DNA from 4 places in the Tardiphaga sp. 841_E9_N1_2 genome. Region 1 is predicted to be linked to each of the others. Evidence: riboswitches for the same ligand, from Rfam matches in the RefSeq annotation. Region 1 holds a riboswitch; each other region holds the start of a gene.
What was found. A riboswitch is a leader RNA that binds a small molecule or an ion and turns the genes downstream of it on or off. The one in region 1 is predicted to bind cobalamin.
Positions count from the first base shown of each region.

Region 1 (7,107 bases):
CGTCTTCGCACTGGTGCGCTATTTCGACGGCAGCGAGCCGCTGGCCTGGACGTTCCAGTGGATCATGATTGGTGCCGTCGTAGCGGTGCTGGTGCCGTTGTGGCGCAGCAGCGCGCGCTATGAACTGAAAGCCGCTGCGCTGGCAGTCGGCGCCTTGCTCACGACGCCCTACCTTTTCCTGTACGACGTGATGGTGCTTGCGATTGCCATCGGCTTCATCGCCCGTATCGGTCTCGCCGAAGGCTTTCGCAGCCACGAACTGCCGGTCCTCGGCCTTGCTGCTGTGCTCCTGATCGCCTATCCGTTCCTCGGCGCCCCCACGGGTTTTGGCGCAACGCTGCTGGTGGCAGCGTTGATCGCCATGCGCGTCCGGGAGTCTATTCGCTCCACGCCGAGTTCAGGATGATGCTGCAGAAATTCGCGCGCTTGTAGGTGGGGTCGCGGAGGTCGAGCACGTCGGCCTTGACGTTGCCGAAGGTGGTCTCCGGCTTGTGGATCGTCCCTGCAGCGAACGCATCGATGATCCCGTTCTTGAAGTCATGGCCGCGCGGATGGCACGTGCATACTTCTTGGCGCTGATGTTCGGTGAAGGCATCGTAGTCCAGACCCAGGACGTCCATCTCGACGCCTGCGGTCACCAGCGCGACGACAGGCCGTTTGTGCTTGGGAATGCCCGGTGTCGTGTGAAGCGCGATGGCGTCCCAGACATCGTCGATGTCGCGCTCATCGATACTGTGGCTGCGCAGAAAGTCCGCGGCAGCATTTGCGCCATCGACTTCGAAACGTTCATCCTTGCTCGCATAGGGCGCCTGCAGGCCCATGTCGTGAAACATCGCGCCAACATAGAGCAATTCGGAATCGACCTTGAGACCCTTGCGTTGCCCGGCGAGCGCGCCGAACAGGAAAACCCGATTGGAATGATGATACAGAAGATCGCTTTCGGTATCGCGCACCAGCTGATCGACCTGGCGGGCGAGGGCGCTGTCGGGGACTTTGATGCCGGCAATGGTCTTGCTCATGAGATGCTCCTTGCGGGGGTGTTGTGATGCATCCGTTGTCGCCGGCGGGCGGTGTCCTCGCAATCGCGCCGCGCCCTGCAAAGCTGCCATTCGCCCGTGATTTCCTGCCGCAAGACGACTATCTATTCAGAATGACTTGGGCCTGTCCTCGCCGTCGGAATGAAGCATCACCATGAAGACCGTTGCTCTTGCGATCTTTCCGGGCGTCCAGTCGCTGGACGTAGCCGGTCCGCTTGATGTGTTCATGGAGGCCAATGGCTTCGTTGCACCGGGCGACGGCTACGACATTACACTTGTCGCTGCAGACTGCGCGCCGCTGCGTGCATCGAACGGCCTGCGGATATCTGCCGATCTGGCGTTCAGTGATGCGAACAAACCCTGGGATCTGGTTCTGGTGGCCGGCGGGCCTGGGCTGCCGACGGCAGAGGCGGATCCGCAGCTTACAGAGTGGCTGGCCAATGCGGCGCTCCATGCGGAGCGTTATGGCTCGGTCTGCACCGGGGCATTCGCGCTCGGCCATGCAGGCTTGCTTGACGACAAGACGGTGACGACGCACTGGCAGAACGCGCCGCTATTGGCGCTGCGTTTTCCCAAAGCGCATGTGGAGTTCGATCGCATCTACAGTCGTGACGGTGCGCTGGTGACGTCAGCCGGCGTCACCGCAGGCATCGATCTGGGTCTCGCGCTGGTCCAGGAAGATCATGGTGCGGACGTTGCGTTGGCTGTGGCCAAGCGTCTGGTCGTGGTGGCGCAGCGCCAGGGTGGCCAGTCGCAATTCAGTCCGTATCTGGTACCGCCGGCCGAGCCGGACTCGCCGATCGCGCGAGTCCATGCCCATGTGATGGCGCATCTGCGTGACGCACACAGCGTGGATGAATTGGCCGATGTGGCGGGCATGAGCGCGCGCACCTTCGCGCGGGTGTTCAAGCTCGAGACCAAAATGACGCCGGCAGATTTTGTGGAGGGCGCCCGGATCGACACGGCACGCAACCGCCTCGAAGGCAGCGATCTGCCGCTGAAGGTGGTGGCTTATGAATCCGGTTTCACCACCGCCGAACATATGCGTCAGGTCTTCGTGCGGCGGCTTGGCCTGACGCCCAGCCAGTATCGGGCCAGCTTTCGCGCGGTCTGATCCGCTCAGGCGAGTTGCAACGAAGAAATCGGATCGCTCGCAGGAAAGCTGTCCATCAACGCGTCGTTGAGCATGTCGTCGAGGCGAAGGCGGGCGATCTGCTCCGTCGTCTCGAACGCCGTGACCGCGCCTGCGTGCCCCACGAAAGCGTTGAACTCGGTTCTCTCAGTGCTCGTTGCCAGGTTCCGCATGGCATCCTCCATCGATTGATGTGGCTCTTCTGCGCCTCACGGTCCTTTCGGACAACGAATCGCATCGTGCAGAAACCGCCAACGATCCCGCGGTTTCAGCCACGCAAGCGGTTGTCCACTGAACCAACAGCCCTACCGAATTTGTTGCGTTCGGCGCCAATGCTCGCTTGACACTTCACCGCGGGTCACACCAAATGTAGATGTCACGGTCCGCCTGGTCGCAAGACTTGGTGGCTAAGAGGGAAGCCGGTAAAGACGCTGTTTTGCGTCATATTCCGGCGCTGCCCCCGCAACTGTAAGCAGTGAGTCTGTTTCGATTGAAGTCACTGATGCGCAAGCATCGGGAAGGCTGAAACAGACATTGACCTGCGAGCCAGGAGACCTGCCGCGACACCAGAACGTCCATGGGCGGGGTGTCCCAGCGGTCGCTTGCAGGCAATGCTGGCGGATTTCCGCCGTGTATTTTGCAGCGTCCTTTCGGCCCCAGCCCCCATTGCTTGATGCATCACACGGGGTCTTGCCGATGCCTACTTCATCTTCTGTTTTGTCCAACGGACGCGATGCGGCTCATGCGCCGCTGATTCAACTGTCGCCGGAAACGCTCGCTGCGCCTGCGCGCGAACCCTCGATGCAGATCATCCGGCGCAACGGCACCGTATCTCCCTTCGACGGCAGCAAGATTTCCGTGGCCATGACCAAGGCTTTCCTCGCGGTCGAGGGCCACACGGCAGCGGCGTCGCGCCGCGTGCATGAGGCGGTAGAACAGCTGACCGGCGACGTCGTGGCTGCGCTGACGCGCCGCGTCGGTGAAGGCCGCACCTTCCATATCGAGGACGTCCAGGATCAGGTCGAGCTGGCGCTGATGCGCAGCGAGCACCACAAGGTGGCCCGCGCCTATGTGCTGTATCGCGAGGAGCGCGCGCGCACCCGCGCCGAGGAACTGGCAGCCAAGCCCGCGCTGGTTTCCACCGCACCGGTGCTGCACGTCACCCTCGCCAACGGCACACGCGCGCAGCTCGATTCGGCGCGTCTCGCGCTGATCGTCAACGAGGCCTGCACCGGTCTCGACGGCGTCGATGCGGCTCCGGTGCTCGAGGAAACCCGCCGCAATCTCTATGACGGCATCACGCTGGACGAATTGGCGCTGGCCGGCATCATGGCCGCGCGCACGCTGGTGGAGCAGGAGCCGAATTACACCTTCGTCAGCGCCCGCCTGCTGCTCGACAAACTGCGCACCGAAGTCCTGTCCTTTGTCGGGGGCTCGCCGACCCACGCGTCGCAGGCCGACATGACCACGCGCTACGCCGAATATTTCGGCGCCTATATCAAGACCGGCATTGCAGCCGAGCTGCTCGATCCCGAACTCGCGCGCTTCGACCTGAAGCGAATCGCTGCCGCGCTGAAGCCGGAAGGGGACCTTCAGTTCCAGTTCCTGGGATTGCAGACGCTCTATGACCGCTACTTCCTGCATGTGCAGGGCAATCGCATCGAACTGCCCCAGGCCTTCTTCATGCGCGTTGCCATGGGCCTCGCGCTGCGCGAGATCGACCGCGAAGCCCGCGCCATCGAATTCTACAATCTGCTGTCGTCGTTCGACTTCATGGCCTCGACGCCGACTTTGTTCAATTCCGGCACGCTGCGCCCACAACTGTCGTCCTGCTTCCTCACCACCGTGGCCGACGATCTCGATGGCATCTTCAAGTCGGTGAAGGACAATGCGCTGCTGGCGAAATATTCCGGTGGTCTCGGCAATGACTGGACCCGCGTGCGTGGCTTGGGCGCCCATATCAAGGGCACCAATGGCGAGAGCCAGGGCGTGGTGCCGTTCCTCAAGGTTGCCAATGATACGGCCATCGCCGTCAATCAGGGCGGCAAGCGCAAGGGCGCGGTCTGCGCTTACTTGGAAACCTGGCACATCGACATCGAAGAATTCCTCGATCTCCGCAAGAACACCGGCGACGACCGCCGCCGCACCCACGACATGAACACGGCCAACTGGGTGCCGGACCTGTTCATGCAGCGCGTCGAAGCCGACGGCGAATGGACGCTGTTCTCGCCGGACGAAACGCCTGAGCTGCATGATCTCTATGGCAAGCCATTCGCGGAGCGTTACGCGGCTTACGAAGAAAAGGCCGCGCGTGGAGAAATCCGCGTGTTCAAGAAAGTGCGCGCAACTGACCTGTGGCGCCGCATGCTGACCATGGTGTTCGAGACCGGCCACCCCTGGATCACCTTCAAGGACCCGTGCAACCTGCGCTCGCCGCAGCAGCATGCCGGCGTGATCCATTCATCGAATCTCTGCACGGAGATCACGCTGAACACCTCGGACGACGAAGTGGCCGTCTGCAATCTCGGCTCCGTCAACCTGCTCAATCATATCGGCAAGGACGGTCTCGATCACATCAGGCTCAAACGCACCGTGACCACGGCGATGCGGATGCTCGACAATGTCATCGACATCAACTTCTATACCATCCCGGAAGCGCGGCGTTCCAACCTCAAGCATCGCCCGGTCGGTCTCGGTCTGATGGGCTTTCAGGATGCACTGCAGGTGCAGGGTATCGCGATGGCGTCGGATGCGGCCGTGGCGTTTGCCGACACCAGCATGGAAGCGATTGCCTTCCACTCGATCTCCGCATCGGTAGATCTCGCCGCCGAGCGCGGCCGTTATCCGTCCTTCGATGGATCGCTGTGGAGCCGCGGCATCCTGCCGATCGACTCCATCGAGATACTCGCGGAAGCCCGCGGTGGCGTGCAGATGGATCGCTCGACCACGCTCGACTGGAACGGCCTGCGTGACCGTGTGAAGTCCACCGGTATGCGTAATTCCAACGTGATGGCGATCGCGCCGACAGCGACGATCTCCAATATCTGCGGCGTCGCGCAGTCGATCGAGCCGGCCTATCAGAACCTGTATGTCAAATCGAACATGTCAGGCGATTTCACAGTGGTGAATGCTTTCCTCGTGCGCGATCTGAAGAAGCGCGGGTTGTGGGACGACGTGATGGTCTCTGACCTCAAATATTTCGACGGCAGCGTCGGATCGATCGATCGCGTGCCTGACGATCTCAAGGCGCTGTATGCGACCTCGTTCGAGATCGACAGCGCGTGGCTGATCGAGGCAGCCTCGCGCCGTCAGAAGTGGATCGATCAGGCGCAGTCGCTCAATCTCTATATCGCCAATCCATCCGGCAAGAAGCTCGACCAGCTCTATCGCCTGGCCTGGACGCTGGGGTTGAAGACGACCTACTACCTGCGCTCGCGCAGTGCCACGCATGTGGAGAAGTCGACGCTGAAGGGCACGGACGGCAAGCTCAATGCCGTGTCAGCAACAGTCGCTGCGGCGAAGGTGGCAGGCGCGCCGATCCTCGTTCAGTCTTCCGTCACGGCGCCGGAGCTGAATGTCGCGATGGCATGCTCGATCGACAACCCCGAATGCGAGGCGTGCCAGTAAGGGTGCGCCAAACACACTGACCTCATCCTGAGGAGCGGCTTCTTGGCCGCGTCTCGAAGGATGGCCCCACGCTCATGGTTCGAGACGCCCGCTGAAGAGCGGGCTCCTCACCATGAGGGCCGAACAAATACGCAAGGAACACCCATGCTCGACTGGTCCGATACCTCATCCGCTCCCAAAACCCCCGCCTTCATCCCGATCCCGCAATCTCCGGCCGACGCCACGGGTCTCGGCACCATCGATCGCTCCGGCGGCCGTGTCTCGGTGGACGAGAAGCGGATGATCAACTGCCGCGCTGACGTCAACCAACTGCTGCCGCTGAAATACAAGTGGGCGTGGGAGAAGTATCTCGCCGGCTGCAACAATCACTGGATGCCAACCGAAGTCTCGATGCAGGCGGATATCGCGCTGTGGAAGTCGCGCGACGGTCTTACTGAAGACGAACGCCGCGCCATCAAGCGCAATCTCGGCTTCTTCGCCGCGTCGGAGTCGCTCGTCGCCAACAATATCGTGCTGGCAATCTATCGCCATCTGACCAATCCGGAATGCCGGCAGTATCTGCTGCGGCAGTCGTTCGAGGAGGCGGTGCATACGCACACCTTCCAGTACATCGTCGAGAGTCTCGGCCTCGATGAGGGCGAGCTGTTCAACATGTATCGCGAGGTGCCCTCGATCACCGAGAAAGCCGCCTGGGCGCTTAAGCACACCCAGCATCTCGACGATCCCGACTTCAAGACCGGCACGCCGGAGACCGATCAGGCCTTCATGCGCGATCTCGTGGCGTTCTATGTGATCTTCGAAGGCATGTGGTTTTATACGGGCTTTGCGCAGATCCTGTCGCTCGGCCGCCGCAACAAGATGGTCGGGATCGCCGAACAGTATCAGTACATCCTGCGCGATGAATCGATCCACCTGAATTTCGGCATCGACGTCATCAACCAGATCAAGATCGAGAATCCGCACCTCTGGACCAAAGCGTTCCAGGAGGAAATCCGCGACATGATCCGCACCGCGGCCGAGCTCGAGGCGGCCTACGGGCGGGACACCATGCCGCGCGGCTTCCTTGGACTGAATGCGGCACTGTGCGAGACCTATATGCGCTTCATCGCCAACCGCCGCTGCGCCCAGATCGGTCTCGCGCCGGTGTTCGTTGAGACGGAAAATCCGTTCCCGTGGATGTCGGAAGCCATGGACCTGAAGAAGGAGAAGAACTTCTTTGAGACCCGGGTGATCGAATACCAGAATGGTGGCGCGCTGAACTGGGAGTAGTCTTTGGTCTCATATCCGCCGCTGCATGGCGCATATGAATCC
Region 1 is NZ_JBPWQC010000001.1:5,586,415-5,593,521, forward strand. Features, by position in the region: gene AB8A50_RS26755 (glycosyltransferase family 87 protein) at 1-406, shown strand, start outside; gene AB8A50_RS26760 (HD domain-containing protein) at 378-1,019, opposite strand; gene AB8A50_RS26765 (GlxA family transcriptional regulator) at 1,186-2,151, shown strand; gene AB8A50_RS26770 (hypothetical protein) at 2,157-2,342, opposite strand; cobalamin riboswitch at 2,532-2,746, shown strand; gene AB8A50_RS26775 (ribonucleoside-diphosphate reductase subunit alpha) at 2,866-5,796, shown strand; gene AB8A50_RS26780 (ribonucleotide-diphosphate reductase subunit beta) at 5,941-7,065, shown strand.

Region 2 (7,107 bases), 2.9 Mb from region 1:
CGGCACGCGGAAGATCGTTCCGATTTGTGATGCCGCCATTTCGAAGTAGTTCAGCATCGTACCGTCCTGGACTCTGCACTGGTAAGTTAGATACCTATCGCAACTTCTTTAAGATTGGCCTGCCTCGGTTGTCTAAAGTTCGAGCGAGTAACCAATTGTTCTGATTGGTGTATTTTCTTCTGTTTGCGATGGTGCAGGTGCGAAAAGGTCGGGGGTGGTATTAAGAAACCGACCTTGCGTCAGCGACATCGCAGCGGCATGAGGTTGAAGAAGGTCCATTCGCCGTGGGTGAGAGGAAGAACATGACAACAGCGAGCAGGGTGTTCGAATGATCTATGTGAGCTCGCTCGGAGGCCTTGCTGCTGTGGCAAACTCACTGCCGTCCTTCGATCTGCTGACCCTTCTGTCGCCCGCCGCGAGCGAGCGCGACTGGAGCGGGTTGGCGCGTGAGCGGCATGTGGAGCTGACCTTTCACGATATCGTCGAAGCAACGCCGGACCTGATCGCGCCCGATGCCGACGTCGTGGATGCCATTCTTCAATTCGGCCGCGGCAGCATCGCTGACCGCCCGATGCTCATTCACTGCTGGGCCGGTATCAGCCGTTCCAGCGCCGCCGCTTACGCCATCGCCTGCGATCGCAATCCTGGCTATGAGACGGCGATTGCAGATGAACTACGCAAACGTTCGCCTTATGTGACGCCGAACAAATTGATGGTGCAATTGGCCGACGAACAGCTTGGTCGCGACGGCCGCATGGTCGAAGCCATCGCACGCATCGGCCGCGGTGCGGACGCTTTTGAAGGTGAGCCTTATCGATTGCCGTTGAACTGGCCTATCTGATCAGGACCGCAACGCCGAGAAGAAATCCGATCTCGAAGAGTTGCTCGACGGCACCGAGCACGTCGCCGGTGTAACCACCGATCAGGCGACGCGACCAGAGTGCGAGCAGTGCGGCGAGCGCTGCGCCGAGCAGAAGACCCGCAAAAAGCGATGCGACCGAGACGAGCGCAAGCGGGATTGCTGCAAGCACAACCACACCAAGTGCAAACAACGATTCCTTAAATCGCACGGGCGCCTCGGCGTAAGTGACCTTCATCGCACTGGTATCGCCGCTATAGGGCAGGCGGTTCATCACGAAGGCCGGCATGGCGCGCGCTGCGGCGTGGACGGCGATCAGCGCTGCCGCACCTGCCCACAGCGGCAATATGGCGAGCGCCGCGATGCGCAGCGCCACGCCGAGGCCGAGTGCCAGCGCCCCGTAAGTGCCGATGCGGCTGTCCTTCATGATCGCGAGGCGCTTCTCGACGGTCCAGCCTCCGCCGAAACTGTCGGCCGTATCGGCAAGGCCGTCTTCATGCAGCGCGCTGGTCAGAGCGATGCTTGCCGTGATTGCCAGCAGGGCGGAAATCAGCGGTGACCAGAATTCGCCGGCAACGAGAAACACGATTGCGGATGCAGCACCGATGCCGGCGCCGACCATCGGAAAATACTTCATTGCACGCGCAAGCCAGTCAGCATCCTGCGCGTCGCCAGTTGCCGGTACCGGCAGCACCGTCAGGAAACGGATCGCATTCAAAAGATGCGGATCCAGCCTCATCTAGATCTTTCCGGCCAGCACGTCGTCGAGGCTCGCAACGTCGGTCAGCATGCGCGCGGCAGCACGGACCAGCGGCACCGCAAGCAGCGCGCCGGTGCCTTCACCGAGCCGCAAGCCGAGATCGAGTAGCGGCTGGGCATCGAGCGCATTGAGCACCATGTCGTGGCCGCGTTCAGCCGAACGATGTGCGAAGACGCAGTAGCCGCGTGCAGCCGGGCACAGACGAACGGCGAGCAGTGCCGCGGCGCTGGAGATGAAGCCGTCGATGATCACCGGCCGCCGTTGCGAAGCTGCGCCGAGGATCGCTCCGGCCATGCCTGCGATTTCCAATCCGCCGAATTGGGCCAGCACATCCAGTGGCGCAGTTGCGTCGCTGCGCGCTGCCGCCTTCGTGATCGCCGCGCGCTTGCGCGCCATGCCGGCATCATCCTGCCCGGCGCCAACGCCGATACAATCATCCAGGGGTGCCGGTGCGAGTCGATGAACCACCAGTGCCGAGGAGGCCGTGTTGCCAATTCCCATCTCGCCGAGCGCGATGATGTCTGCGCCGGCCTTGATCTCACCGACGGCGATTCTGAAGCCGCGCGTCAGCGCATCCGCCGCTTGCTCTGCCGTCATCGCGGGTTCGCGCGCAGCGTTGGCTGTGCCCATGCGAACCTTGGCGTCGATCAGCTTCGGATGGACGGGCAGTTCCGCAGCGACGCCGATGTCGATCACGCGCACACCGATGTCATTGGCCGCGGCGAAAGCATTGGCCGTGGCGCGGCCGGCCAGATAGGTCATCACCATCGCGACCGTGACCGCCGACGGATATTGCGACACGCCTTCGGCTACGAGTCCGTGATCTCCGGCGAAGACCAGCAGCACGGCATTGTCACCGCGCGGTTCGCCTGGATGCCGGATCATGCCGAGTTGCAATGCCAGCTCCTCGATTCGTCCGAGCGATCCCAGCGGCTTGGCCTTGCCGTCGATGGCGGCGCGGATTCCTGCCGCGATCTGCGGGTCAACAGGCGCAATGGCGGGCGGCTGCCACAAGGGCTGGGAATAGGCGGACATAGGGTTCCTTTTCGCGGCCTAACTGACGCAAGACGACCTGCAAGGTCAACAGGTCCGGGCGACAGTCCGTCGGCGCGGTTGACCCCGGCGCACCTGGCAGATAGCGTCTTTTACGATGGTCCTTCCGCGTGGAAGGTGAATAGGGAAGCCGGTTTGAGGCCGGCGCTGCCCCCGCAACTGTAAGCGACGAGCCCGCGCCGGTGCCACTGGGAATTCTTCAGAATTCTTGGGAAGGCGGCAACAGGCTGTGACTCGCAAGCCAGGAGACCTGCCATCACGAACTGTGCTTTGGAGGCGTCGTCGGGGCGGGGTGCACCGGACGGGAGCGAACCGACGGCCATGCTGTCGGCGCGATCCAACAAAGCTCGTAGGCCCGCGAGGGCATGAACTGAGCATGTGATGGATCACGACAGCGCCGATATCTCTGGCGAACAAATTTCGGTCGAACCGCCGCGCCCCGTGCCGGCTGGTCCCGTTGTCGTGAGCGTGTGCATCAGCTGCAAGGCCGCCGAAACTGGCACGATCGTCGGGCCGGACATGTTCGATGCGGTGAAGGCCGCGCTCGGCGATGGCGATGCCGCCGTGATGGTGCGTCCGGTGCAGTGTCTCAGCGTCTGCAAGCGGCCAGCAACCGTCGCGGTGACGAGCCCTGATGGCTACACGTTCCTGTTCGGCGATCTGCAGACCGATAGCGGCAGCGCGGCGCTGGTGTCTTTCGTGGAGTCCTATCAGAAGGCCGACTACGGCCTGGTGCCATGGCGCGAGCGCGCCGAGGTGCTGCGCAAGGGCATGGTCGCGCGTGTGCCGCCGATGCGTTGGTCGCCTGAAGATGGGCGTGCGCCGAAATGACCGCGACCTCTACCACGTTGGTGCTGGGTGGTGCGCGCTCGGGCAAGTCGTCCTTCGCCGAAAAGCTGGTCGATGGCATCGGCCTGACCAAAGTCTATCTTGCGACTGCAACGGCCGGTGACGACGAGATGCATGCCCGCATCGCGCAGCATCGCAAGCAGCGCGGCGAAGGCTGGATCACCGTGGAAGAGCCGCTGGCGCTGGTCGATGCGCTGACGCGCGAGGCGACGGTCGGGCGCGTCGTGCTGGTGGATTGCCTGACACTGTGGCTGTCGAACCTGATGTTGGCCGAGCGCGATCCAGAGATTGAAGCGAAGCGCCTCGTGCGCTTCCTCGATGTCTCGCGCTATCCGATCGTGTTCGTGTCCAACGAAGTTGGCCTCGGCCTCGTGCCGGAGACACCGCTCGGCCGCGCGTTTCGCGATGCGCAGGGCCGCCTCAACCAGATCATCGCGGCCGCCGTGCCGAATGTTGCTTTCGTTGCCGCCGGGCTTCCGCTCTGGCTCAAGCGTTCCCAGGAGAATTGAATGTCCCGCGTTCCCGTCACCGTCCTCACCGGATTTCTCGGCGCCGGCAAGACCACGCTGCTGCGCTCGCTGCTGACCCAGGCCGATGGCCGCCGCATCGCCGTGATCGTCAATGAGTTCGGCGATGCCGGTTTCGATGGCGGTCTGGTCGAGGAATGCGCGGCAAAGGCCTGTGCGCCCGGCGATATCGTAGAACTCACCAATGGCTGCATCTGCTGCACGGTCGCTGACGATTTCGTGCCGACCATGGATAAGCTGCTGTCCCGTGAACGCCCGCTCGACGCCATCGTCATCGAGACCTCCGGCCTCGCGCTGCCGCAGCCGCTGTTGAAGGCCTTTGCCTGGCCGGCGGTGAAGACCCGCGCCACCGTCGATGGCGTCGTCACCATTGTCGATGCGCTGGCGCTGTCCGAGGGCCGCGTCACACTCGATGAGGATGCCGTTGCCGAGCAACGCGCCAGGGACGAGGGTATCGGGCACGACGATCCGATCGAGGAAGTGTTCGAGGACCAGCTCGCTTGCGCCGACCTTGTGGTTCTCTCGAAGAGCGATCTCGTCACCCCGGAAAAGCTCGCCGAGATCGAAGCCAAGCTCAAGGCCGTGCTGCGTCCGGGTGTGAGCATCGTGCGCTCCAAGGGCGATCTCGCGCCGTCGGTGCTGATCGGCCTTAACGCCGCGGCCGAGGATGACATGGCTGCCCGCGTCGGTCATCACGGCGAGGAAGAAGAACACGACCATGACGATTTCGACAGCATCGTCGTCAAACCCGCCGCTGCGGCCAGCATCGACGCGATGCGTGCGCGCATCAGCGACGCGCTTGGCCTCGACGGCGTGCTGCGCGTGAAAGGCCATGCCCGCATCGCCGATAAATCCGCTCCGATCGTCGTGCAGGCCGTCGGCGCCCGCGTCGATCTCGCCTTCGCCCGGCCGGATGTGGCGCAGGCCGAGCACCTCGTAGTCATCGGCCTCAAGGGATTCGACGGCGACGCCGTGCGAAAGGCACTCGCCGGGTAACGCAGGTTCACCCGCATGCATCTGAAGCTCGACACCTCCGGCAGTATTGATGACGGCGACGTCGCCCGCGATCTCGGGCAGGACACCGCCGATATCGTCGTGCTGTCAGCGGCGGATAGCGATCTGGCGGCGTTCAATGCGGCGCATGCGACACTGCCGGGCGATTTCCCCAGCGTGCGGTTTACCAACATGCTGGCGCTCGGTCATCCCGCGTCGGTCGATCTCTATGTCGAGCGTACGCTGGCCAGGGCGAAGATCGTGGTGCTGCGCATGCTCGGGGGTATCAGCTATTGGCCGCATGGCGTCGAGAGCCTGCGCAGCGATGCGCTAAGCCGCGGTAGCAAGTTCGCCTGCCTGCCCGGCGAGATGGACTGGAATGCCGAGCTGGCCGCGCGCGGCACGGTCAGCAGCGACGACACCCATGCGTTGTGGCGCTATTGCAGCGAGGGCGGCGTCGACAACGCGCAGCTGGCACTGCGCTATGCCGCACATCTGATCGGCCATGGTGAGGAGCCGCCTGTTGCGCGGCCGATGCCTTCGGCCGGCTTTTGGCCGGGTGAACCCGCGGGGGATAACCGGCCGAATGCGATCGTGATCTTCTACCGCGCGCTGGTGGCCGGCGGCGATACTGCGGCAATCGATGCATTGCGTCGGTCGCTCGACGCGCGCGGCCTCAATGCGGCCTGTCTCTACGTCACGAGCCTGAAGGATGAGCGCTCCGCGGCTTTCCTGCGCGCCGCGCTTGCGGCCTATCCGCCCGATATCATCATTAACGCGACGGCCTTCGCCACTGCGACCGCGCATGACGATGCCGGCGTGTTGTCGGCGTCAGGCTGTCCGATTCTGCAGGTCGCGCAGGCCGGCATTTCACGCGCCAGCTGGGAAGCCTCTACTCGCGGCCTGACGCCGCGCGATCTGGCGATGCATGTGGTGTTGCCGGAAGTCGATGGGCGCATCTTCGCCAATGCCATCGCTTTCAAGGAACGCGGCACCAGTGACGGCGGCTTCGCGCCGACGACACTGCAGCCGGTGCAGGATCGGATTGATGCGACCGCTGATCTGGCGCGCGCCTGGGTGCGCTTGCGCCGCGCTGCGGCGTGCGAACGTCGCGTCGCGCTGATCCTTGCGAACTATCCAAATCGCGATGGTCGTCTCGCCAATGGCGTCGGCCTCGATACGCCGCAGAGCCTGATCGATGTGATCGCCGCGATGTGCGAAGCCGGCTACGGCACTGGTGACGCACCTGACACGACGACCGCCATGATGCAGCTGTTGCAACAAGGTCCAACGAATGCGCTTGCCGGTCGCGCCGAGCGAAGCGGTGGCGTGACGTGGCCGCTGGCTGACTATCACGCGGCCTTTGCGACGCTGCCGACCAATGTGCGGCTGGCTATTGAGTCACGCTGGGGCAAAGCTGAGAACGATCCGCATGTCGTCGATGGCGCCTTCCGCCTCGGCCTGCATCGCTTCGGCAACATCACCGTCGGCGTGCAGCCAGCGCGCGGCTACAATATCGATCCCAAGAGCACCTATCACGATCCCGATCTGGTGCCGCCGCATCACTATCTCGCCTTTTATCTCTGGCTGCGCCGCGACTTCGATAGCCATGCAGTGGTGCATCTCGGCAAGCACGGCAATCTCGAATGGCTGCCGGGGAAAAGCGCCGGTCTGTCAGCCGATTGTCTGCCCGATGCCGTACTCGGTCCGCTGCCGCATCTTTATCCGTTCATCGTCAATGATCCCGGCGAGGGTATTCAGGCCAAGCGCCGCACCTCCGCCGTGATCATCGATCACCTGACACCACCGATGACGCGGGCCGAATTGCACGACGATCTGGCGCGGCTGGAGAATCTGGTCGACGAATATGCCATGGCGACCGATCTCGATCCCAAGCGCGCTGCCGTGATCGCCGAAGACATCCTGTCGCTCGCCCGCGCGCAGCAGATTGATGCCGACGTCAATGTCACCCGCGACACGCCGACGGGCGAGGCGCTGCGCGCGCTCGATGCGCATCTCTGCGATCTCAAGGAAATGCAGATCCGCGACGGACTGCACATCTTTGG
Region 2 is NZ_JBPWQC010000001.1:2,701,858-2,708,964, reverse strand. Features, by position in the region: gene AB8A50_RS13100 (putative bifunctional diguanylate cyclase/phosphodiesterase) at 1-57, opposite strand, end outside; gene AB8A50_RS13095 (tyrosine phosphatase family protein) at 329-841, shown strand; gene cobS (adenosylcobinamide-GDP ribazoletransferase) at 834-1,598, opposite strand; gene cobT (nicotinate-nucleotide--dimethylbenzimidazole phosphoribosyltransferase) at 1,599-2,654, opposite strand; cobalamin riboswitch at 2,754-2,944, shown strand; gene AB8A50_RS13080 (DUF1636 family protein) at 3,054-3,503, shown strand; gene cobU (bifunctional adenosylcobinamide kinase/adenosylcobinamide-phosphate guanylyltransferase) at 3,500-4,030, shown strand; gene cobW (cobalamin biosynthesis protein CobW) at 4,031-5,044, shown strand; gene cobN (cobaltochelatase subunit CobN) at 5,060-7,107, shown strand, end outside.
Region 2: another riboswitch for cobalamin. It lies ahead of AB8A50_RS13080 (DUF1636 family protein); the one in region 1 lies ahead of AB8A50_RS26775 (ribonucleoside-diphosphate reductase subunit alpha).

Region 3 (7,107 bases), 4.5 Mb from region 1:
CGAGGTGAAAGGTGTCGTCGTCACCCGGCAGGGCAAGCGCAATCAGGGCTTTCTGCGCGTCGATGAGCGGCGCGATGGCCGCAACAATCCGTATTTCTGGATCGGTTTCGAGCGCATCGTCGCCGCGGAAGCCCCGCTGGAGGGCACCGATCTCGCAGCCCTTGCTGCGCGCTATGTCTCGGTCACGCCGCTGCGTCTCGATCGCACGGATGATGTATTCTCCGAAGCGCTGACCAAGGCGCTTGGCTGAGAGTTCGAAATAGGCGAGTGGGCTCGCCTAGACCGCGACGCCCTTGAGCGTCGTTGACAGCACCTGCGCCAGCGTTTCCATCTGGAACGGCTTCTGCAGCGTCGGGCGGTCACGAAATTCTTCCGGCAGGCCTTGCGCGCCGTAGCCAGTCGCGAAGATGAACGGGCGGTTGCGCGATGCGATCACTTCCGCGACCGGCGAAATCACCTTGCCGTTGACGTTGACGTCGAGGATCGCAATGTCGAACTTGGCAGACCCAGCCAGTTTGATCGCTTCGTTGATGTCACCGGCTTCGGCGGCCACGCTGTAGCCGAGTTCCTCGAGCATATCGGCGACCATCATGCGGATCATGACCTCGTCTTCGACCAGGAAGACGGAGCCGCCCGGCGGGTTCGTTGCAGTCATGGCCGGTTTCCTTGCCCCAATCCTCTGAACAAAATCGCAAATTCCCGGGTTGAACGCAATCTCGACGCATTGCCATTTTCGTGACCCAAAGACGCAGTCGCGTGTTCGGTACCAGATAGAGCAAGATCAGGATTTCAGCGCCCCGCCCATAACAGGCTGGTATGTTGCTGGTTCCGCGTGCGGAACAATAAAAGTTGTCGTTAGGCTATCTCGGTTCCGATCGCAGAAATACATCAATCTATCTTTGCTAGATCGAGAGTGTTTCTAACCTGTGCTGCGTGAGGCATTTCCATGATTACCGTCGGACAGCCGCCCGAACAGATGACGTTTCAGCTTGGTCTGCGGCGCCGTGGGATCAGCGATCGGCTGGTGCTGCGCGCAATGGAGGATATTCCGCGTGATCGCTTCGTCGAGCCGAACGATCGCGCCCACGCCTGGCGGGATACGGCCTTGGCCATTGCCTGCGGTCAGACCATCAGCCAGCCCTTCGTGGTGGCCTATATGACCGAACAGCTGCAATTGAATGCTGGTCACCGTGTGCTCGAGGTCGGCACGGGATCGGGCTACCAGGCCGCGATCCTGTCGAAGCTCGTCCGGGACGTGCTCAGCATTGAGCGTTATCGCACGCTGGCCGATGCCGCCCGGACCCGGTTGGAGGCACTCGGCCTCCACAATATCGAGGTCATGCTCGGCGATGGCCTCAATCCGGCTGCCAATTTGGGATCGTTTGACCGGATCGTCGTGACCGCCGCCGTGGAGGAGGTGCCAGTGGCGCTGACCGATCGGCTTGAGGAGGGGGGTATTCTGCTTGCGCCGGTTGGTCCTCACAATGGCGTCCAGACCCTGGTCCGGATCCGCAAAACCGGGGATGGATTGGAGCGAAAGGACCTCGTGGACGTGCGTTTTGTGCCAGCACTTCCGGGCATCGCGCGCGAACTCTGAAAAAAGTTCGTGAACGGCTGTCACGTGTTGGTCGCAAGGTTAAAGGCTTGGTAACGGAGACGGTGTTTACTCAATTCAGTTGTTTGTTGCGTATGAGTGAGTAACCAATGTCCAGCGTTGTCGAGTTGCTTTACTCGCGCCGCGCTCCGCAGGTCGCGGTGCTGGCGCTGATGTCTATCGGTTTTGCCGGCTGCAGCGCCGACATGCAGACACGGCTATCTCAGAATCCAAATTTTGACTCAGGTCAGTCCCGTGGCTTTGGCTGGCAAGGTGAAACCACCGGCTCGGTACCGCAGCGCGCACCGCGCGCGCCGGTCGAGCGCCAGGAACTGCCACAATATCAGCGTCCGGCCTATAATCCGCAGCCGCAGTATCAATCCCAGCCTTTGCCGCCGCCGATCTCGGCGCCGCAGTCCTATCCGACAGCCCGTCCGGTTGCATCAGCTGCTCCCGTCAGCGGGGGCGGCAACGGTATGTATACGCCGCCGCCCGCACGTACGCCGATCGAAACCACCGGCTCCACGGCGCCGCGCTCGGTTGCAGCGACCAACGGCCTTGCCCGTGATGGCGGCACCTCGATCATCGTCGGCACCAGCGATACGCTCGATGGTCTGGCGAAGCGCTACAACGTCTCGTCGGCCGCGATCCTGCAGGCCAATGGCTACAAGGGGCCGCGCGCGCTGTCGCCCGGTCAGTCGCTGATCATTCCGCGTCAGGGCGCCGCGGCAACTCCGGCCGTTGCTGCTGCTCCGAGCAAACCTGCCGTCGGCGCGTCCACCACGCATTTCGTCAATCGCGGCGATACGCTGATGAGCATCTCGCGCCGGAACAACGTGCCGGTCGCCGAACTCGCGCGCGCCAATGGTCTGGCGCCGACTGCCCAATTGAAGCTTGGCTCCAAGATCACGGTACCCGGCGCGCGTACGGCCAATGCAGCTCCTGCAGCAGCGCCGCTCGCTGCGCCCGTCGCAGCCGTGACGGCTGCTCCGGCTGGCGCGGTCACGTCCGCTGCCGTGGCCCGTGTTGCTTCTGCCGAGCCCGCACAGAAGGCCCGTCTGGCAAGTGCCACGACGACGCCTGAAGAAATCGCGCCGGAATCGCCGACTAAAGCCGCTGACGCAACCGGCGCTTTGCCGACGTTCCGTTGGCCGGTGCGCGGCCGCGTGGTCACAGGCTACGGCGCCAAGACCAATGGCAAGTCCAACGACGGCATCAACGTCGCCGTGCCGGAAGGCACGCCGATCAAGGCTGCCGAAGATGGCGTCGTTGCCTATTCCGGCAACGAGCTGAAGGGTTACGGCAATCTGGTCCTCGTTCGTCACTCCAACGGCTACGTCACCGCATATGCCCATGCGAGTGAGCTGATGGTGAAGCGTGGCGAGACCATCAAGCGCGGTCAGGTGATCGGCAAGTCCGGCCAGTCCGGTGAGGTTACTTCGCCGCAGCTTCACTTCGAGATCCGCAAGGGCTCGTCACCGGTCGATCCGCTGCAGTTCCTCAACGGGGCGTAAGCGCAATCCACGAAGTGTAGTTCGCATTTAAGCAAGCCCGGCCTCGTGCTGGGCTTGATGCGTTTGATCTCGGGGCTGCGGCCCACTCCAGCTCCGGAATCTTCAACGCGCTGCTGCGAGTGGGCAGCTTGCGCACGCAAGCTCGGTTGACTGCCGCGCGATGTTGCCCATATGTGGACATGTCGTGGTTCTTCGGGAAGGTTTGCCCGAAGCTAAGAGGGAAGCCGGTGAGGCGTTAAGCCAAGGCCGGAGCTGCCCCCGCAACTGTAAGCGGTGAGCCGCTGTCCATTAAAGTCACTGAGACCCGCAAAGGTTTTGGGAAGGCCGGACAGCAGCATTGACCCGCGAGCCAGGAGACCTGCCTCGACAACATAAACGTCCTCGGGCGGGGTGTCCCGGTGGTGCGGTTGCGATTCCGCGACTGCCGTCGTGGAATCCAGACGTGTCACTTTGGCCTTTTGCCCCCAATCATTGGGGTTAAGCCATGTCTACTGTGTCAAAGTCTACTTCTTCAAAATCAGCTACTTCACTTCCTGTTGCTACATTGGGCACGCCACGGATCGGTCCGCGGCGTGAGCTCAAGATGGCGCTGGAAAGCTATTGGTCCGGTGCAATCGACGAGAATGCGCTGATCGACGTCGGCGTCGGGCTGCGTGCCGCAAACTGGGCACGTCAGAAGTCGCTCGGGATCACGGTCATGCCGTCGAACGACTTCTCATTCTACGATCAGGTGCTCGATACCAGCGTCATGGTCGGCGCCATTCCCAAAGTCTATGGCTGGAAGGGCGGAGACGTTTCCTTCGCGACCTATTTTGCCATGGCACGTGGATCACAAGGCGCCGCGCATGACGAGGCCTGTACGCACGGCCCTCATGCGCATGACTCGTCGCAAGGCGTACCAGCACAGGAGATGACCAAGTGGTTTGATACCAACTACCACTTCATGGTGCCTGAACTGGCGCAGGATCAGACCTTCAGTCTCGCATCGCGCAAGCCGATCAAGGAGTACGAGGAGGCGAGATCGCTGGGTTATCAGACACGACCTGTGCTAGTCGGGCCTGTGACCTATCTCAAACTGGCCAAGAGTATGGATGCGTCATTCGACCCGGTGACGCTGCTCGATCGATTGCTGCCCGTCTATGTCGAGGTGCTCGGGGAATTAGCCGACAGCGGCGCTGAGTGGGTGCAACTGGATGAGCCGTGTCTGGTGCTCGATCTCGACGCGCCCGCAAGGCAGGCGCTGCAGCGGACTTACGCTGCTTTTGCGGAAGCGGTCCCGCAGCTCAGGATCATGCTGAACACGTACTTTGGCGAACTTGGCGACAACCTCGATCTGGCCCTGTCGCTCCCTGTCGCCGGGCTTCATCTCGATCTGGTCCGCGCGCAGGATCAGTTCGATGAAGTCGCTGCGAAGGCGCCCAAAGACATGGTCCTCTCGCTCGGCGTGATCGATGGACGTAATATATGGCGGTCCGATCTGTCCAGTCTGCTCGATGGGTTGGAACCCATGGTCGATCTGCTGGGGCGGGATCGCGTCGAGCTGGCGCCGTCCTGTTCGCTGCTACATGTGCCGATTGATCTCGGCCTTGAGACCGAGCTCGATCCGGACGTCAGAAGCTGGCTGGCCTTTTCAGTCCAGAAAATGGAGGAACTGGCGGCGCTCGGATCCGCCTTGGCTGGTAGTCGCGCGGATGTCGCCGCAAAGCTCGCTGCGTCGGATGCGGCGGCAGCCGCGCGGGTCGCATCGTCGAAGATCCACGATCTTGCTGTCACCAAACGCGTCGCTTCTGTTGATGCGACTATGCGTCGTCGCAGCAGCGATTTTGCCACGCGCGCGAGCGAGCAGCATCGGCGCTTCAAGCTGCCGGCATTTCCGACCACGACCATCGGCTCGTTTCCGCAGACCGCGGAAGTGAGAAACGCTCGCGGGGCCCATGTCAGGGGCACGCTCAGCGATGCCGCCTACAAGACGTTCCTGCAGAACCAAACGGCGAGGGCAGTGCGCTGGCAGGAGAACATCGGTCTCGATGTGTTGGTGCATGGCGAGTTCGAGCGCAACGACATGGTACAGTATTTTGGCGAACAGCTCGCCGGCTTCGCCTTCACCAAATATGGCTGGGTGCAGTCCTACGGTTCCCGCTGCGTGCGGCCACCTGTGCTGTTCGGCGACGTGTCCCGGCCGCATCCCATGACCGTCGAATGGTGGCAGTACTCGCAGTCGCTCACCGAGCGGCCGATGAAGGCGATGCTGACAGGGCCCGTCACGATTCTGAACTGGTCATTCGTGCGTGACGACATTCCCCGCGAAGTCGCCTGTCGCCAGATCGCGCTCGCGATAAGCGATGAGGTGCTCGATCTGGAAAAGGCTGGCGCCGGTATGATCCAGATCGACGAAGCGGCACTCCGCGAAGGGCTTCCGCTGCGCAAATCGGAATGGAAGTCCTATCTCGATTGGGCCGTGGAGAGCTTCCGCATCTGTTCGTCAGGCGTGCGGGATGACACGCAGATCCATACGCATATGTGCTACTCGGAGTTCAACGACATCATCGATGCGATCGGTGCCATGGATGCCGATGTGATCTCCATCGAAACGTCACGTTCGAAGATGGAACTGCTCGATGCGTTCAGGACCTACAAGTACCCGAACGAGATAGGTCCCGGGGTCTATGACATCCACTCGCCGCGGGTGCCTGAAACGCGCGATATGGTCGATCTGCTCAAGCTTGCACGGCAGCGGCTGGCGGACTCCCAGCTCTGGATCAATCCCGATTGCGGGCTGAAGACCCGCAAATGGGATGAGGTGCGGCCTGCGCTCGTCAACATGGTCGCGGCAGCACGCGAGTTGCGAAGCCTCGTCTAGGACAAATCGACTGCCGCTCCGTTGTCATGACGGGGCGGCATTTGCCTTTACTTTGTGGCCAGCTTCACGCCGAGACGGCCAGCGAGCTCCTGCACGAACTGCCAGGCCACGCGACCTGAGCGCGAGCCACGGGTGGTCGACCATTCCAATGCGTCTCGCTCCAGCTCGGCGGCGTCGGTCTTGAGGCCATAGTGGCTGCAATAGCCGCGCACCATGTCGAGATATTCGTCCTGGCTGCATTTGTGGAAGCCGAGCCAGAGGCCGAAACGATCCGACAGCGACACCTTCTCTTCGACGGCTTCGCCGGGATTGATCGCGGTCGAGCGTTCGTTCTCGATCATCTCGCGCGCCAGAAGATGGCGGCGGTTCGAGGTCGCATAGAGGATCACGTTGTCCGGCCGGCCTTCGATGCCGCCTTCCAATACGGCTTTCAGCGATTTGTAGGACGCATCGTTGCCGTCGAAAGAAAGATCATCGCAGAACACGATGAAATAGAAATCCGAAGCGCGGATCTGTTCCATCAGGGCGGGCAGACTTTCAATATCCTCGCGATGGATCTCGACCAGCTTGAGGCGGCCGGCGACGGACTTGCTGGCATTGACCGAGGCATGCGCCGCCTTGACCAGCGACGACTTGCCCATGCCGCGCGCCCCCCAGAGCAGCGCGTTGTTGGCCGGCAGGCCGTTGGCGAAGCGCCGGGTGTTCTCGATCAGGGTGTCGACCTGCTGATTGATGCCCTGCAGCAAGCCAATATCGACCCGGCTGACTTTGGGGACTGGGGCCAGACGGCCGTCGGGATGCCAGATGAAGGCGTCGGCCTGGGCCAGAGAATCGGCATTGGAGCGCTTCGGCGCTGCGGCGGCCATGCCGGCGGCAATGGCCTCAAGGGCGAGTGCGATCCGTTCGTCGATCAGGGGGGCGGCGGCTGGTCGCGGACGTTTTGCCGCGGTCGTGCGGACGGTCTTTGACGTGCGGGTCGCGGGAGCCTTTTTAGCAGGGCGGCTGCTTGTTTTATTGGGCTTTTTTGACATTTTTGACTTTCCTCGGCGCGCACCCATATCGAGCCCGGAACACATCCGCAAGCGGTACAAATCGCAGACAAATCAGAGGGTTTACCGGCGTTGCAATTGGGACGCCGG
Region 3 is NZ_JBPWQC010000001.1:1,106,149-1,113,255, forward strand. Features, by position in the region: gene surE (5'/3'-nucleotidase SurE) at 1-250, shown strand, start outside; gene AB8A50_RS05205 (response regulator) at 278-655, opposite strand; gene AB8A50_RS05210 (protein-L-isoaspartate(D-aspartate) O-methyltransferase) at 947-1,597, shown strand; gene AB8A50_RS05215 (peptidoglycan DD-metalloendopeptidase family protein) at 1,705-3,108, shown strand; cobalamin riboswitch at 3,277-3,488, shown strand; gene metE (5-methyltetrahydropteroyltriglutamate--homocysteine S-methyltransferase) at 3,593-5,968, shown strand; gene AB8A50_RS05225 (ATP-binding protein) at 6,016-6,999, opposite strand.
Region 3: another riboswitch for cobalamin. It lies ahead of metE (5-methyltetrahydropteroyltriglutamate--homocysteine S-methyltransferase); the one in region 1 lies ahead of AB8A50_RS26775 (ribonucleoside-diphosphate reductase subunit alpha).

Region 4 (7,107 bases), 930 kb from region 1:
TCAAGACCATCAGCTTTTCGCATCACATCGTGGCACGGCAGAGCCTGTCTGATGTGACCATCGCCGCCTTCACGCGGCAGCTGTTTGCGATCCGTCAGCAGATCATCAACGACTTCCCGCTGGCGGCGAAGATCGAGACGCCGGATACCGATAAGGATGCGGTGATCCCCGTGCATCCCGGCGCGGCCGCCTATGTGGATGGTGAAGAAAAGACCTTCCTCGATCGCTATAGCGATTACATCTGGTGGAGCCTGATGGGGCTCTCGGCGATGGGCTCGATCGGCGCCTGGTTCGCGAGCTATCTGAAGAAGGACGAGCGCAACGTGAATGTGTCAGAGCGCGATCGTCTGCTCGACATGATTGCCGCCGCGCGCAAGAGCGAGTCCCTCGAAGAGCTCGATACGATGCAGGCGGAAGCCGACGATATTCTGCGTCATACGCTGAATTGCTACGAGCATGGTGCCATCGAGGAAGGCACGCTGACAGCCTTCAATATTGCGCTCGAGCAATTCCACAACGCCGTCGCCGACCGCAAGGCGCTGATCGGCATGATCCCGCCGGAGCCGATGAATCCGCCGGAGCAATTGCGTCAGCCGCCGCGGCCGCTCGCGGTCTAGAGTCTTTCGTTTTGACGCGTTTTCTTCACGCGAACCGGGACCACTTCGCTCGAAAACGCTTTAGCGCTTGAGATAGCGCCAGCCGATCACGACGCCGCTCGCCGAGACGATGGTGCCGAGAATCGACAGCAGCCACACCACGATGTCCCAGGCCGGGCGATACATCAACAACAGCTGAAAATCGAAACTGTGCAGCGCATTGAACAGCCAGCGATAGGTACGCCGGCTTGAGTCGACGCGGCCGAGAATGTCGCCGGTGACCGGGCTGATGTGAAACCAGGTTTGCGCGTCGTCATCGAATTTGGCGCGTAACACCGGCAATTCGCGGTCATTGTGGTGCGCGTACCAATAAGCGTCGTATTTTCCGAGGGTTATCTGGCGTTCGAGGTGCGAATCCGGAAGCAGTTTTATTGCGGCGTTCCAGAGGCGGTCTTGCGGCAGTCTTGCGATTTCGCCGCTTGTCGGATTGATCGCCATCTTCGTGCCGTCGCGCTTCGCGACGATCATCAGCGGCATGCCGTTGATCCATACGAAGCGCGCTTCGACCGCGGGCTTATCCGCCGGTGCGCGAATGGTTGCAGCGATGGTCGGCGCATCGTGGCCGGCATAGCGCTGCAATACCTCACGTGGCGTATTGCGGTCGGCAAAAACGCGGCCGGGATCGAGCGACAGCCAGCCCGAGAACATCCAGGTCAGCACGAAGAGGCCGGCGATCAGTCCGGTGACGTGATGCCATGCCATCCAGCCGCGATAGGGCGTGATGTTGCCGTTCGCATAACGTCGCTTCAGACGAACGCGCAGAATGCCGATCCAGATTCCGGTAACGCCGACGATCAAACAGATGCCGGAGATCCAAAGCACCACGAGCCGCCACAGCGGGCCGTCCTTGCGCAACACGGTCGGATAGATCCAGTGCGGGATCGAGCCGAGCCAGTTCCAGACGCGCTCCGTACGGTTGGTATCGAGTGCGATCTCGCCGGAGCGCGAGGAGACGTAGAGTTTGGTGCCGGCGTCGTCGCCGAGTGTAATCAGATACAATGGCCGCAGCGGATCGTAGCGCGCGGTGACACTCCATTGATCGCGATCGACGGTCTCTTCGAGCTGAGGCAACTTGCTGGCGGGATGATGCCGTGCGACTGCAAGTGCCTGAAGTTCGTTGATCTCGGTGATGGTACGGCCATCGACGGCGGAGATGGTTTGCCGTTTGCCGTCCCAGCCAGCCAACCGATACACGGGCTCGTCGGCAACCATGTTCAATCGCAATTCGCGCGGATAGCGCGTGGCACCGGCAGCCTTCATCGCCTCGTCGGGAGAGAGCGCCACCTTCTCCCAGACGATATCGGGCAATGCCGCCAGCCGCTCTTTATCGGAGAGGCCGGGAAACGCGACATACATCATCACCACGCCGGAGATGAACCACATCGCGAAGAAGAGACATGTGACGATGCCGACCCAGCGGTGGCCGATATACAGCCACCGCCGGAGAGTGCGTGTCAGCTTGCGTGACAAGCTCAGAACTTCACGTTGACGGCGAGTTGAGCGGTGCGTGGCATGCCGAGCATCCACTGATTGTCGCTGTAGCTCGACGTCGCGTAGATCTTGTCGAACAGGTTGTAAACGCGCAGCGACACCGTGGTGTTGACGTCCGGCTTCCATTGCAGGCCGGCATTCACAACTGTGTAGCTCGGCATTTCCAGCGTATTCGCGTTGTCTGCATAGGTCTTGCCGACAATCTGCACGCCGGCATTGGCCGACCAGTTTGGCGCAAAGCCCCATGTTGCCCAGATATTGGAGACGTTCTGCGGGACATTGATCGGGACGTTGCCGGCAAAATTCACGCCGCTGGCCTGCAGGAAGTCGTCATACTTTGCGCGCAGGAGCGCGGTGTTGGCATCGATGCGCCAGCCGTATTCGAGCACGAGACCGATCGAGGCCTCGACACCGCGCGACGACTGCTGGCCGACCTGCTGAACCGCTCCGCCGCTACCCGGAACCGCTGCGAGCAGATTGTTCTTCACGATCTCATAGGCAGCGAGCGTCCACTCGCCGCGGCCGCCCCAGAACGACTGCTTGACGCCGATCTCGGCCTGTTTGCCGGTCGCGAGGTCAAACTTCGCATTGGCGTTACTCGCCGAGATCAAGCCGCCGATGGTATCGACCGCCGTCGAATACTGGCCATAGAAAGCAAGGTTCTGAATCGGCGTATAGACGACGCCGGCGCGCCACGAGGTCGCCGAATAGTCCCGGGTGTAGCTGTTGGCGGGGGTGCGATAGTCGGTTCGTTCGACGGTCGGTTGGTCCTGGCGGACGCCGGCGATTAGCGACAGCTGCTCAGTCACAGCCAATCGATTCTCTGCGAAGAACGCGTATTGATTGGCGACGCTCTTGAAGCCCGGAACAGTTGGGTCGGGGCTACTGAACAGGCCGGGATCGAAATTATACGGATTGACCGATGAGGACCCGCTAAACGGCGAATTGTTGGTATGCTTGAAGTCGATGCGGTTAACGTCGAAGCCCGCCACGAAGGTGTTGACCATGCCGAACAGATGGCCCTCGAAGGTGGCGTCCATGCGGTCGCCGATCTGCTGCTGCTGGTGGAAGATCTCGAGATAATCGCCGCGATCGATCAGGCCGGTGCCGGAATTGAAGCCGTAGATCTCGACCTCCTTCCAGTGGCGCTTCGCATACATGTAATAGAGCGTGTTGCGCAGGGTGATGCCGTCGGCCACCTGCCACTCGGTCTTCACCTGGCTCCAACTGTCCTGATAGCGGATGTTGCTGTCGCTGACATTGTAGTTCTTGAAGCGGATCGCCTCATTGAGCTGGCCGTTAATCAGCGGCGTGCCGAAATATTTTGATGGATGGCGGTCGCCATAGTCGGTGGAGAGCGTCCAGGTGATGTCCTCGGTCTGCTTGATCTGCACGGCGGCGTGCAGCGCGATGTTCGAGGTGTTGTCGCGATCGACCCAACCATCGGACGCGTTGCCGGTGACGGCGATACGATAGGCGACGTCCTTGCTGACCGGGCCGCCGCTATCGAGAGCGATGCGGCGCGTCATGTTGCTGTCCAGAGAGATTTCGGCCTGGTTGCGTGGCACCCAGAGCGGCAGTTTCGAAATCACGTTGATAGCGCCGCCGATGGCGCCTTCGCCATACATGACGGAGGCGGGGCCGCGCAGCACTTCGATCTTCTCGGCGGTCCAGGTGTCGAAGGGGAAGTTCACCGTGCCGGAGCCGACATAGAGGCGCGTGCCGTCATAGAGCGACGTGACAGAGCCGCTGCCGGCGAAGCCGCGGGTGCTGAAAGCGATGCCGCCATTGCCGGGTTCACCGATGGCCGTAAAGCCGGTGGCATTCTGCGTGACGGCATCGACCACGTTCTGCTGGCCGCGCTCGGCCATGGTTTCCGCCGAGATCACCTCGACGCTGGCCGGCGTCTGCAGGCGCGTCAGGCCGAGGCGGCTCCCCGTCGATGTCGTGCCGGTGAGGTTGAGCGTCGGCGCTGCGAAGACGGGGCCTGTCGGCGTGGCGACCGGCGCGCCGGTATTGGCGGCGACATTGCGCTGCTGCCGCGGGCGCGTAGCGCGCGATGCATTGCCGTTCGTGGCGCGGCGTGCGCGCTGAGGCGTCGCTGACGGCTGAACGACAACAGGATCGAGCGTCTGGCTCGACTGTGAGGTTTGCGACCAGCTTTCGCTCGGACACAACAAGCAGGAGAGAGCAACAGAATAAAGAAAGGGAGTATGTCGCTTCAATGCGACGGGAGAAACGGAGGTCATGAACAGGACTCGCGGTTACGTGGCACGTCACCGCAAACCAAGTCGCCCCGCCGCTTTCAAACAGGCAGTGTGACTTCCACCAGGACACCCCGCCCAATGTGCTCGCGTGTGACCACGACTGGCGGCAGGTCTCCTGGCTCGCGGGTCAATGCCTGTCGCCGCCTTCCCAGGTGAACACCCAGTGGCTCTTGGCGCGGGCTCGCCGCTTACAGTTGCGGGGGCAGCCGCGGAATCGGGGGATCCCCCTCACCGCATTCCCTTTTGATCCCCGAAGGGAACCGTCACGTTCACGTTAAGGTGAAATTTCCAAATGTGTCAATCAAGCTGCCAGTCATTCGCAGCTTGCTTTGGCGGGTGTTGATATTGCGCATCACCTGTCATCGCAGCGTCAAGCGATCTGCCTAGAGCCACTGGTGCCAGAGCCAGGATCAGGAGTTCGCCATGGCACTACGTTTATCCCGTCGTCGCTTCCTCGCGCACTCAGCCGCAGCAGGCGCCAGCTTCCTGGCGATGCCTTACCTCAGCCGCGCGGCGGATCGTCCGGTCGTGTCGCATGGCGTGCAGTCCGGCGATGTCGGGACGAGCAGCGGCATGATCTGGTCGCGCGCGGATCGGCCGGCGCAGATGATGGTGGAAGTCGCCACGACTGAATCCTTCAGCAATGCGCGCATGTTGCCGGCTATCACGGCGCTGCCCGAGAGCGATTTCACGGCGAAGCTGCTGCTCGATAATCTGCCGGCCGGGCAGGACATCTTCTACCGCGTCAAATTCCGCGATCTGTCGCATACCGACATCGTCGGCGAGCCGGTCATCGGTCGCTTCCGCACCGCGCCAGCGGATCGCCGCGATGTGTCCTTTGTTTGGGGCGGCGATGTCGCCGGGCAGGGTTGGGGCATCAATGCCGAGGACGGCGGCATGGTCACCTTCGCCACCATGCGCAAGCACAATCCGGATTTCCTGATCCATTCCGGCGACACGATTTACGCCGATGGGCCGATCCTGCCCGAAGCAAAATTGCCGGATGGCACGATCTGGAAAAACACCATCACGGTGCCGGAAAAGGCGAAGGTCGCCGAGACGCTCGATGAATTCCGTGCCGCGCACAAATACAATCTACTCGACGACAATGTCCGCGCATTCAATGCGCAGGTGCCGATCTTCGGCCAGTGGGACGATCATGAAGTCACCAACAACTGGTCGCTCTCGAAGCAGTTGCCGTCGTCTTACAAGGAGCGCGACATCACGCTGCTGGCGGCGCGCGGTGCGCGTGCCTTTCACGAGATGTATCCGATCTCGGTCAATCCGAACGAGCCTGGCCGCGTCTATCGCACGCTCAATTACGGCCCGCATCTCGATGTCTTCATGCTGGACGAGCGCAGCTATCGCGGGCCCAACGGCCCGAACCTGCAGGAGAGCTATGGTCCCGATGCGTATTTCATCGGCCCGGAGCAGATGGCCTGGCTGAAGCGCGCATTGATGGCCTCGAAGGCGACCTGGAAGGTCATCGCCTCGGATATGCCGATCGGCCTCGTCGTCTATGACAACGCTGCCGACAAAACCGGGTCTGAGGCCATTGCGCAGGGCGACGGGCCAGTGCGGGGCCGCGAGCTGGAAATTGCCGATATCCTGCGCTTCATCAAATCGGCCGGTATCCGCAACACGGTCTGGCTGACCGCCGACGTGCATTACACGGCGGCGCATTACTACAATCCGAAGAAGGCCCAGTTTCAGGATTTCGAGCCGTTCTGGGAGTTCGTCTCCGGGCCGTTCCACGCCGGAACCTTCGGCCCGGCGGCGCTCGACAATACCTTCGGTCCCGAGGTCCGTTTCGTGAAGGCGCCGGGGCCCGATAAGCAGAATTTGCCCCCGTCGGCCGGCATGCAGTTCTTCGGTCACGTCAAAATCGACGGCCAAAGCGGCCAAATGACCGTTACCCTGCGGGATCGGGCCGATATGGCCCTTTGGGCCACGGTTCTGGACCCGAAATTGGGCTAACCATTTGGCAGATTCGCATTGTTTTTCGGCGATTTCCCCCTATATTGCGCCGCAACGCGTCCGAGTACCCGGCCCCTTCTGGCCGGGTTTGCTTTTGGAGGGATTGCCCCAGCGCGTTTTCAGACGAGGCAGTTATCGAACGCGCTCGAGCGCAAGGCATAAGCCTTTTGTTGTCGAGCATGTCTTGTTGAACCCGCTCAAGGGCACCCAGACCGTAACCAGAAGAAGACCTATGAACCTTCGCAACATTGCTATCATCGCCCACGTTGACCACGGCAAAACCACTCTCGTGGACAAGCTGCTGCAGCAGTCGGGCACGTATCGCGACAATCAGCGCGTCCAGGAACGCGCGATGGATTCGAACGACATCGAAAAAGAGCGCGGCATCACCATTCTCGCCAAGTGCACCTCGGTGCTGTGGGATGAAGTCCAGATCAACATCGTCGACACCCCGGGCCACGCTGACTTCGGCGGCGAAGTCGAACGCATCCTGTCGATGGTCGATGGCGTGATTGTGCTCGTCGACGCCGCTGAAGGCCCGATGCCGCAGACCAAGTTCGTGGTCGGCAAGGCGCTGAAGCTCGGCCTCAAGCCGATCGTCGCGATCAACAAGGTCGACCGTCAGGACGCCCGCATCACCGAAGTCGTCAACGAAGTGTTCGACCTGTTCGCAGCGCTCGACGCCACCGACGACCAGCTCGATTTCCCGATTCTGT
Region 4 is NZ_JBPWQC010000001.1:4,653,003-4,660,109, forward strand. Features, by position in the region: gene AB8A50_RS22400 (TAXI family TRAP transporter solute-binding subunit) at 1-617, shown strand, start outside; gene AB8A50_RS22405 (PepSY domain-containing protein) at 678-2,126, opposite strand; gene AB8A50_RS22410 (TonB-dependent receptor) at 2,129-4,396, opposite strand; cobalamin riboswitch at 4,503-4,694, opposite strand; gene AB8A50_RS22415 (alkaline phosphatase D family protein) at 4,838-6,391, shown strand; gene typA (translational GTPase TypA) at 6,624-7,107, shown strand, end outside.
Region 4: another riboswitch for cobalamin. It lies ahead of AB8A50_RS22410 (TonB-dependent receptor); the one in region 1 lies ahead of AB8A50_RS26775 (ribonucleoside-diphosphate reductase subunit alpha).